2 regions of the Polaromonas sp. P4_F9 genome follow, and region 2 is predicted to be linked to the other one. Evidence: predicted binding sites of a transcription regulator. Region 2 holds the regulator's gene; the other holds the start of a gene.
The links. Region 2 encodes sigma-54, which starts transcription at its own class of promoters, with help from an activator protein. Its sites were predicted from a motif close to TGGCANGNAANCTGCTTT; they were not measured.

Region 1 (4,209 bases), on a different contig from region 2:
CCGCTACCGAATTGGCCGGCAGGCTGGGGCTGCCCACCAGCACCATCGGGCCGGTGGCGACAAACACGACGGGCGACAGATCCTTCATGCCGTCATAAGCCACCTTGGGATTGATCAGTTTGTTGATGAGGATTTCGGAGCCTGAGCCCAGGAAGATGGTATAGCCGTCGGGCGTTGCACGCACGGCACGCTGGGTGCCGAGCATGCCGCCCGCACCGGCCACGTTTTCGATCACGACTGGCTTGCCGAGCTTTTCGCTCAGCAAGGGCGCGATAGTGCGCGCCACATTGTCCGAACTGCCGCCCGGCGCGAAGGGCACCAGCAGCGTGATGCTGCGCTCCGGCCAGGCCGCCTGCGCGGAGAAGGTGGGCGCGAGGCAGAACGCGAAGGCACTGGCCGCCAGCGCGGCCAGGCGGCCGAAGGTGGCGGAGGAAGGAAAAGACAGAGTTTTCATGGCGACAACAAAAAGTAAATGTCAAAAACGATGAATCCCTTGCGCATCGACCGTTGCGGCTCTCGGGCCGCTCACGGCAAACACACAGTGCCTGGCGATGCAGGCCGGCCCTCCGCGGCTCCCCGAGCCAGCGACTGCCTGTGGCCAGCGGATGTGGCCTTCAGAAGCCTGGTGGCGTGGATTTAACCACCCTTACCGTCTTCTAATATTATGGAATACCATAGTACTTAAGCACGATCCATGCCTTGACGGCCGTCCTGGCTACCGCGTCGGCGCCCAGCGCCAGGGCCTTGGCCCCAGAATCTGCGAATTCCGTCTCAGTGGTCGTAGGCCTTTTCGCCGTGCGAGGCGATATCCAAGCCTTCGCGCTCTTCGTCTTCCGTGACGCGCAAGCCGATGGTCATATCGACCAGCTTGAAGGCGATGAACGACACCACGCCCGACCAGACGATCGACACACCCACGCCCCACAATTGGCTGATGAGCTGGGTCGTCATGTCGAAGTCGGCGACCTTGTTGGCCACGTAGTCGTAGACGCCGGTACCGCCCAGCTTGGGCGACACGAATACGCCGGTGAGCAAGGCGCCCAGAATGCCGCCCACGCCGTGCACGCCGAACACATCCAGGCTGTCATCCGCGCCCAGCATGCGCTTGAGCCCCGTAACGCCCCAGAAACAGGCCAAACCAGCCAGCAAGCCGATCACCAGGCCGCCCATGGCGCCAACATAGCCGCAGGCGGGCGTAATGGCCACCAGGCCGGCAATCGCACCAGATGCCGCACCCAGCATGGAGGGTTTGCCCTTGCGGATCCATTCCGCAAAGACCCACGATACGGTGGCCGCGCAGGTGGCCAGGAACGTGTTGACGAATGCCAGGGTCGCCGTGCCGCTCGCCTCCAGATTGGAGCCGACGTTAAAGCCGAACCAGCCCACCCACAGCAGTGAGGCGCCGATCATTGTCATCGTCAGGCTGTGCGGTGTCATGGGTTCCTTGTTGAAACCGACGCGCTTGCCAATCAGGAAAGCTCCCACGATGCCAGCCATTGCCGCGTTGATGTGCACAACCGTGCCGCCCGCGAAGTCGATGGCACCTTTCTGGAACAGGAAGCCTGCTGTGGCGCCGACTTTGTCGGCCACTTCGGCGCTGGTGTAAGCGTCAGGGCCGGCCCAGTACCACACCATGTGGGCAATAGGCAGGTAGCTGAAGGTGAACCACAACACCATGAAGGCGAGCACTGCCGAGAACTTCACGCGCTCGGCCAGCGATCCGATGATGAGGGTGGGCGTAATGGCCGCAAACGTCATCTGGAAGGCGATGTAGATGAATTCCGGAATCACCACGCCCTTGCTGAACGTGGCGATCACGCTGTCGGGCGTGACACCCTTGAGAAACGCACGGTCGAAGCCCCCAAAAAAGGCGTTGCCTTCGGTAAAAGCCAGGCTGTAACCATACAGGCACCACAACACGCCCAGCAGAGCGAAGGTCACCATGACCTGCATCATTATCGAAAGCATGTTCTTCGTGCGCACCATGCCGCCATAAAACAGGGGCAGGCCGGGCACGGCCATCATGATGACCAGCAAGGTTGCAACAATCATCCAACTGGTATCGCCCTTGTTGGGCAGTGGCGCAGCGTCGGCCGCGTAGGCGACCGAGCTGAGAACGAAGGCGCTGCATATGGCGAGCGCCGCAGGAAGTCTTTTCATGGCAAAAGTCCTTTAAGGGTTGAAAAAGTGCGCAGGACCTTCAGCAACGTCCATGCCAATTTTTCCTGACAGGAACTTTTCGATCATCTCATTCAACTTGCGCATGTTTGTAGCTATGCTGCCGTGGACAGGGTGCGACGCGGCAAGCCGCGTAACGTCAACGCTCGCTTTGGCGCCATGGTCTGCCATTACTTGTTCGACCCCGACTTCTGCAACGTCGCCCCGGGCTGGAAAAAAGGCGTGGTCGAGGAGAACGTGCAGGACAGCCGTCGGCGCATCTGGACCGAAGCCGCCATGCGGCGCTTCGGCTCGTTCATTGAGCTCAATGTTCAACGACCGCCAGATGACCCGACGCACTACCGTTCAGAAGCCCTGAACGCCCGGGTACCAGCTCGTGCCAGCCATGGGAATCTGCGTCATGGCAGAGGCCTCCAGGGTCAGCGCGCACAGGTCTTCGGGCTCCAGATTGTGCAGGTGGGACTTGCCGCAGGCCCGCGCAATGATCTGGGCTTCCATCGTCAGCACCGACAGGTAGTTGGCCAGGCGGCGCCCCGCCTGCACCGGGTCCAGGCGCGAAGCCAGGCCCGGGTCCTGCGTGGTGATACCGGCCGGGTCCTTGCCCTCATGCCAGTCGTCGTAGGCGCCGGCCACGGTGCCCAGCCGGGCGTACTCGTCCTGCCAGCGCGGGTCGTTGTCGCCCAGGGCCACCAGCGCGGCGGTGCCGATGGCTACCGCGTCGGCGCCCAGCGCCAGGGCCTTGGCCACGTCGGCGCCGTTGCGGATGCCGCCCGAGACGATGAGCTGCACCTTGCGGTGCATGCCCAGGTCCTGCAGCGCCTTCACCGCCGGCCGGATGGCCGCCAGGATGGGAATGCCGACGTGTTCGATGAAGACCTCCTGCGTCGCGGCCGTGCCGCCCTGCATGCCGTCGAGCACCACGACGTCGGCGCCGGCCTTCACCGCCAGGGCCACGTCGTAGTAGGGGCGCGTCGCGCCGACCTTCACGTAGATGGGTTTTTCCCAGTCGGTGATCTCGCGCAGTTCGAGGATCTTGATCTCCAGGTCGTCCGGGCCGGTCCAGTCCGGATGGCGGCAGGCCGAGCGCTGGTCGATGCCCTCGGGCAGGCAGCGCATCTTGGCCACGCGCGGGCTGATCTTCTGGCCCAGCAGCATGCCGCCGCCGCCCGGCTTGGCGCCCTGCCCGATCACGACCTCGATGGCGTCGGCCTTGCGCAGGTCGTCAGGGTTCATGCCGTAGCGCGACGGCAGGTACTGGTAGACCAGCGTCTTGGACTGACCGCGCTCTTCCTGCGTCATGCCGCCGTCGCCGGTGGTGGTACTGGTGCCGACCAGGCTGGCGCCGCGGCCCAGGGCTTCCTTGGCCTGCGCCGACAGCGCGCCGAAGCTCATGCCGGCGATGGTGACCGGCGTCTTGAGGTGGATGGGCTTCTTGGCAAAGCGCGTGCCCAGGACCACGTCGGTGCCGCACTTCTCGCGGTAGCCTTCGAGCGGGTAGCGGCTGATCGAGGCGCCGAGGAACAGCAGGTCGTCGAAGTGCGGCAGCTTGCGTTTAGTGCCGCCACCGCGGATATCGTAGATGCCGGTGGCCGCAGCGCGGCGGATCTCGGCCAGCGTGGCCGGATCGAAGGTCGCCGAAAAGCGCGGTGGGGTCTGTGCGGCGACGGGCGCGGCCAGCGTCTGGGCGGAAATGGGTGCGTTCATGTCAGTAGGCTCCTGCGTTGTCGACATGGAAGTTGTAGAGGGTGCGGGCAGACCCGAAAAGCCTGAAGGCGCCGGTGTCCACGTCGGTATGGCCGGCCTTGGCCAGCAGGTCGGCCAGGATGCTGCGCTCGGCCTCGCCCATGGTTTTTTGCTCGCAGTCGGAGCCCAAGCTCTTGACCTTCCCGCGCACGAAGATGCGGGCTTCATAGAGCGAGTCGCCCAGCGCTTCGCCGGCGTCGCCGAGCACCACCAGGTTGCCGGCTTGCGCCATAAAGGCCGAGAAGCTGCCTACCGAGCCGCCCACCACCACATCCGCGCCCTTGAGCG
Region 2 (4,209 bases):
GTCCGGGGCGAACGGGTGGATGTCAGCCAGGATCCCCAGGGCTACCAGCAGGCCCTGGCCGTGGCGGCGCCGGGCAAGCTGGCCTTTTACCGGAAAAAGCGCGATGGCGTGGACGAGTACATCGAAGGGGAAGGCGAGCGGATCGAATACGACAGCCGTGCCGACACCGTCAAATTCATCAAGCAGGCCGTGGTGCGGCGCTACAACGGCGCGACCCTGGTCGATGAAACGACCGGCTCCCTGATTGTTTATGACAACAACACCGATGTGTTCACTGTGGATGGGGGCGCGCAAAACCGCACGGCCACCAATCCCACGGGGCGGATTCGCGCCATGCTGTCGCCGCGCGGCGCCGCATCGGCACCGCAGCCGCCGGCCGGACCCGCGCTCCGTTTGCGTCCCGGCACCACGCTGGGGCCATGACGGAAAGCCGAAAAATGGACAGAACGGACAATCAACCCGCGGATGCGGTGACTGACACATCGTCGGTCAATACCCCGGCAGCCAATACTCCGGCGGCCAGCACCGCACCGCCGAGCCGTCTGGTGGCCCAGGGGCTGCAGAAATCCTATGGCAGCCGCAAGGTGGTGCAGGATGTCTCGCTGTCCGTGCAAAAAGGCGAGGTGGTGGGCCTGCTGGGCCCCAATGGCGCGGGAAAAACCACGTCGTTTTACATGATCGTGGGGTTGGTGCGTGCCGATGCGGGCGAGATCTCCATCGACGGCCAGTCGGTCGAGCACATGCCGATTCACCTGCGCGCGCGCCTCGGGCTGAGCTACCTGCCGCAGGAAGCGTCGATTTTTCGCAAGCTCACCGTGGAAGAGAATGTGCGCGCCGTGCTGGAGTTGCAGCTGGACGCCAGCGGCAAGCCGCTGGGCCGCGCAGACCTTGAAAAGCGGCTCGAAGCGCTGCTGCAGGATTTGCGGGTCGATCATTTGCGCGACTCGCCGGCGCCGGCGCTGTCGGGCGGTGAGCGCCGCCGCGTCGAGATTGCGCGCGCCCTGGCGACGCAGCCGCGGTTCATCCTGCTCGACGAGCCTTTTGCCGGTATTGATCCGATCGCCGTGATCGAAATCCAGCGCATCATCGGTTTCCTGAAGTCGCGCGGCATTGGCGTGCTGATCACCGACCACAATGTCCGCGAAACGCTGGGCATTTGCGACCATGCCTACATCATCAGTGACGGCCATGTGCTGGCGACCGGCACCCCTTCCGAGATTGTGAACAATGCCGATGTACGCCGCGTTTACCTCGGTGAACACTTCAGAATGTGATGGCTCCCCCCCGTTGTCGCTCACTGCGTGTAGCTCCCTCCCCCCTGCAGGGGGCGGCGCCTGCGCCCCGGCAAAGCCGGTTGCACGGCCCCCGCTTGGTTAATACATCCCAATTCGTTTTGTCGTGCGCTTAGGGATGCCATGAAACAAGGCCTTTCCCTCAGGGTCTCGCAGCATCTGGCGCTCACGCCGCAACTGCAGCAGTCGATCCGCCTGTTGCAGCTGTCCACCCTTGAGCTGAGCCAGGAAGTCGAGCAGATGCTCGATGAAAATCCGTTCCTGGAAGTGTCGGAAGAAGCCGCGCCGCGCGAGGAGTTTGGCCTGGAGAATGCCGATACGCCGGTCAGCCAGGACAGCCGGGAGTTTGAGTTTGCTGGTGATTCAGTAGCAGGAAGCCCTGATGAACCAAGGGTTGCAAGCCAAAACGATGTAGATACAGGGCCCGAGATCAGCTCCGAGGCCAAGCTGGAAGAAAGCTGGGAGGGCGACGGCACGGTGGAGTCGGCGCCGGACGACAGCGAATGGGGCGGCGACGCGCCTGCCCGCAAGAACAATGTGGATGACAGCGAGGCCGAGGCTTCCGACCTGGCCCGCAGCCATGAGTCGCTGCAGGACCATTTGCACCGTCAGTCGCTCGGCCTGCGCCTGTCGGAGGAAGACCAGGCGGCGCTGCATTTCCTGATCGAGTCGCTCAATGACGACGGCTACCTCGAAGACAGTCTCGCGTCACTGGCCGCCGGCCTGGCGGGCGACGACCTTGAGCAGGCGGAAGAGCTGGAGCAGCACTTTGCCATGGCCCTGAAGCTGCTGCAGCACATGGAGCCCGCCGGCGTCGGTGCCCGCAACCTGGCCGAGTGTCTCGGCCTGCAACTGCTCGACTGCAAGGACTGCGACGAGACCCGCGCAGCGATCGCCATGTGCAAGCAGCCCATGGAGCTGCTGGCCAAGCGGGATATGAAGCGCCTGTCCTACCTGTGCGGATTTCCGGAGAGCGTGATCCGGGGCGCCATCGCCGTGATCGGCCGGCTGGACCCCAAGCCCGGGCGGCGGTTTGTCAACGTCGAGCGCAACCTCATCGTGCCCGACGTGATCGTCGTCAAGTCGGGCCGCGGCTTCAAGGTCTCCCTCAACAGCGAGGTCATGCCCCGCCTGCGCGTGCACGACATCTATGCCAATGCGCTGAAGCAGCACAAGGGCCAGAATGGGCAGGCCCTGCAGCAGCGCTTGCAGGAGGCACGCTGGTTCATCAAGAACATCCAGCAGCGCTTTGACACCATCCTGCGCGTGAGCAGTGCGATTGTGGAGCGACAAAAGAATTTCTTCACACACGGCGAGCTGGCCATGCGTCCGCTGGTGCTGCGCGAAATTGCCGACGAACTGGGCCTGCACGAGTCCACCATCTCGCGCGTCACCACGGCCAAGTACATGAGCACGCCGTTCGGCACCTTCGAGCTCAAGTACTTTTTCGGCTCCGCGCTGGGCACCGAGACCGGCGGCAACGCCTCCAGCACGGCGGTGCGCGCCCTCATCAAGCAGTTTGTCTCGTCCGAGAGCCTGAAAAAGCCGCTCAGCGACAACCAGATTTCCGAAATGCTCAAGGAGCAGGGCATTGAATGCGCGCGCCGCACCGTGGCCAAGTACCGCGAGGCTTTGCGCATCGCGCCTGCCAACCTGCGCAAATCGCTTTGAAAGAGCCCCTTGAGGCCCTACTTATGAACCAACTTCAACTCTTTTTACCCTGCGCCGCCGGCGTCGAGGCCTTGCTGGCCAGCGAGGTCAAACGCATCACCGGCATCGAGGGCAAGGCCTGGCGCGCCGGTGTGCAGTTGCAGGGCTCCTGGCGCGATGCCCTGCAGCTCAACCTGCACAGCCGCCTGGCCCAGCGTGTGCTGATCGAGCTGCAGCACAACCAGTACCGCAGCGAGCAGGACCTCTACAACGCGGCAGCCAGCGTCGCATGGGAGATCTGGTTCACGCCCAAGCAGACCTTCAAGGTCGAGATCACCGCGCAGCACAGCCCGCTGACCAGCCTGAACTTTGCAGCGCTCAAGGTCAAGGACGCCATTGCCGACCGCTTCCGTGCCAAGTACGAGGTGCGCCCCGATGTGGACACGCGCTGGCCCGACGTGCGCGTGTATGTGCACCTGACGACCGACACGGCGACCATCTACATCGACACCTCGGGCGAGCCGCTCTTCAAGCGCGGCTGGCGCGAAGACAAGGGAGACGCTCCCCTGAAGGAAACACTGGCCGCCGCCATGATTGCCGCCAGCGGCTGGGACCAGCAGTGCAAAGAGGGTGTGCCACTGTACGACCCGTGCTGCGGCTCCGGCACCATCGTGATTGAGGCGGCGCAGATTGCCTGCAATATCGCGCCCGGCATCAACCGCCGCTTTGCCTTTCAGAAGTATTTGCCCTTCCAGGCCCATGTGTGGGAGGGGCTGCTCGACCAGGCCGAGGCCGCCATCACGGAGCCGACGGCACCGGTGTTTGGCAGCGATGTGTCGTTCCGCATGGTGGATTTTGCCGAGCGCAATGCCGAGCGCGCGGGCGTGGCCAACGCCGTGCAGCTGCGCGGCGGTGATGCGCTGCAGCGCATGCCGCCCGCGCCGTCCGGCGTGATGCTGGTGAACCCCCCCTATGGCGAGCGCATTGACGTGGCCGGCGTGGCCGGCATCACCGGCGTGCAGGGACGCGACCAGCGGCGCCAGCAGGGCCATGGCGTCAGCGGCTCCTGGGACGGCACCCAGGCCATCGACGAGTTTGGCCAGCCGCTGCCGCGTGATGCATCCGAAGCCGGCCAGGCCGACGCTCCGCGCGACCGCTCGGCCAACCCGGGGCGCGAGCAGGCACAGACGGAAACCGGCGAAGAAGCCTCCGACTTCTTTCCCCGGCTGGCCACGCACTGGAAGAAGAACTACGCCGGCTGGACGGC

Region 1: the regulator sigma-54 is predicted to act here: its motif matches at 2,201-2,218, upstream of AC1DUB_RS07830 (ammonium transporter).

The regions. Positions count from the first base shown of each region.
Region 1 is NZ_JBFUJT010000006.1:172,927-177,135, forward strand. It holds gene AC1DUB_RS07825 (Bug family tripartite tricarboxylate transporter substrate binding protein) at 1-454, opposite strand, end outside; gene AC1DUB_RS07830 (ammonium transporter) at 772-2,160, opposite strand; partial or broken gene AC1DUB_RS07835 (IS21 family transposase) at 2,281-2,487, shown strand; gene AC1DUB_RS07840 (FMN-binding glutamate synthase family protein) at 2,524-3,882, opposite strand; gene AC1DUB_RS07845 (protein glxC) at 3,884-4,209, opposite strand, start outside.
Region 2 is NZ_JBFUJT010000016.1:34,594-38,802, reverse strand. It holds gene lptA (lipopolysaccharide transport periplasmic protein LptA) at 1-423, shown strand, start outside; gene lptB (LPS export ABC transporter ATP-binding protein) at 438-1,274, shown strand; gene AC1DUB_RS15320 (RNA polymerase factor sigma-54) at 1,416-2,963, shown strand; gene AC1DUB_RS15315 (THUMP domain-containing class I SAM-dependent RNA methyltransferase) at 2,987-4,209, shown strand, end outside.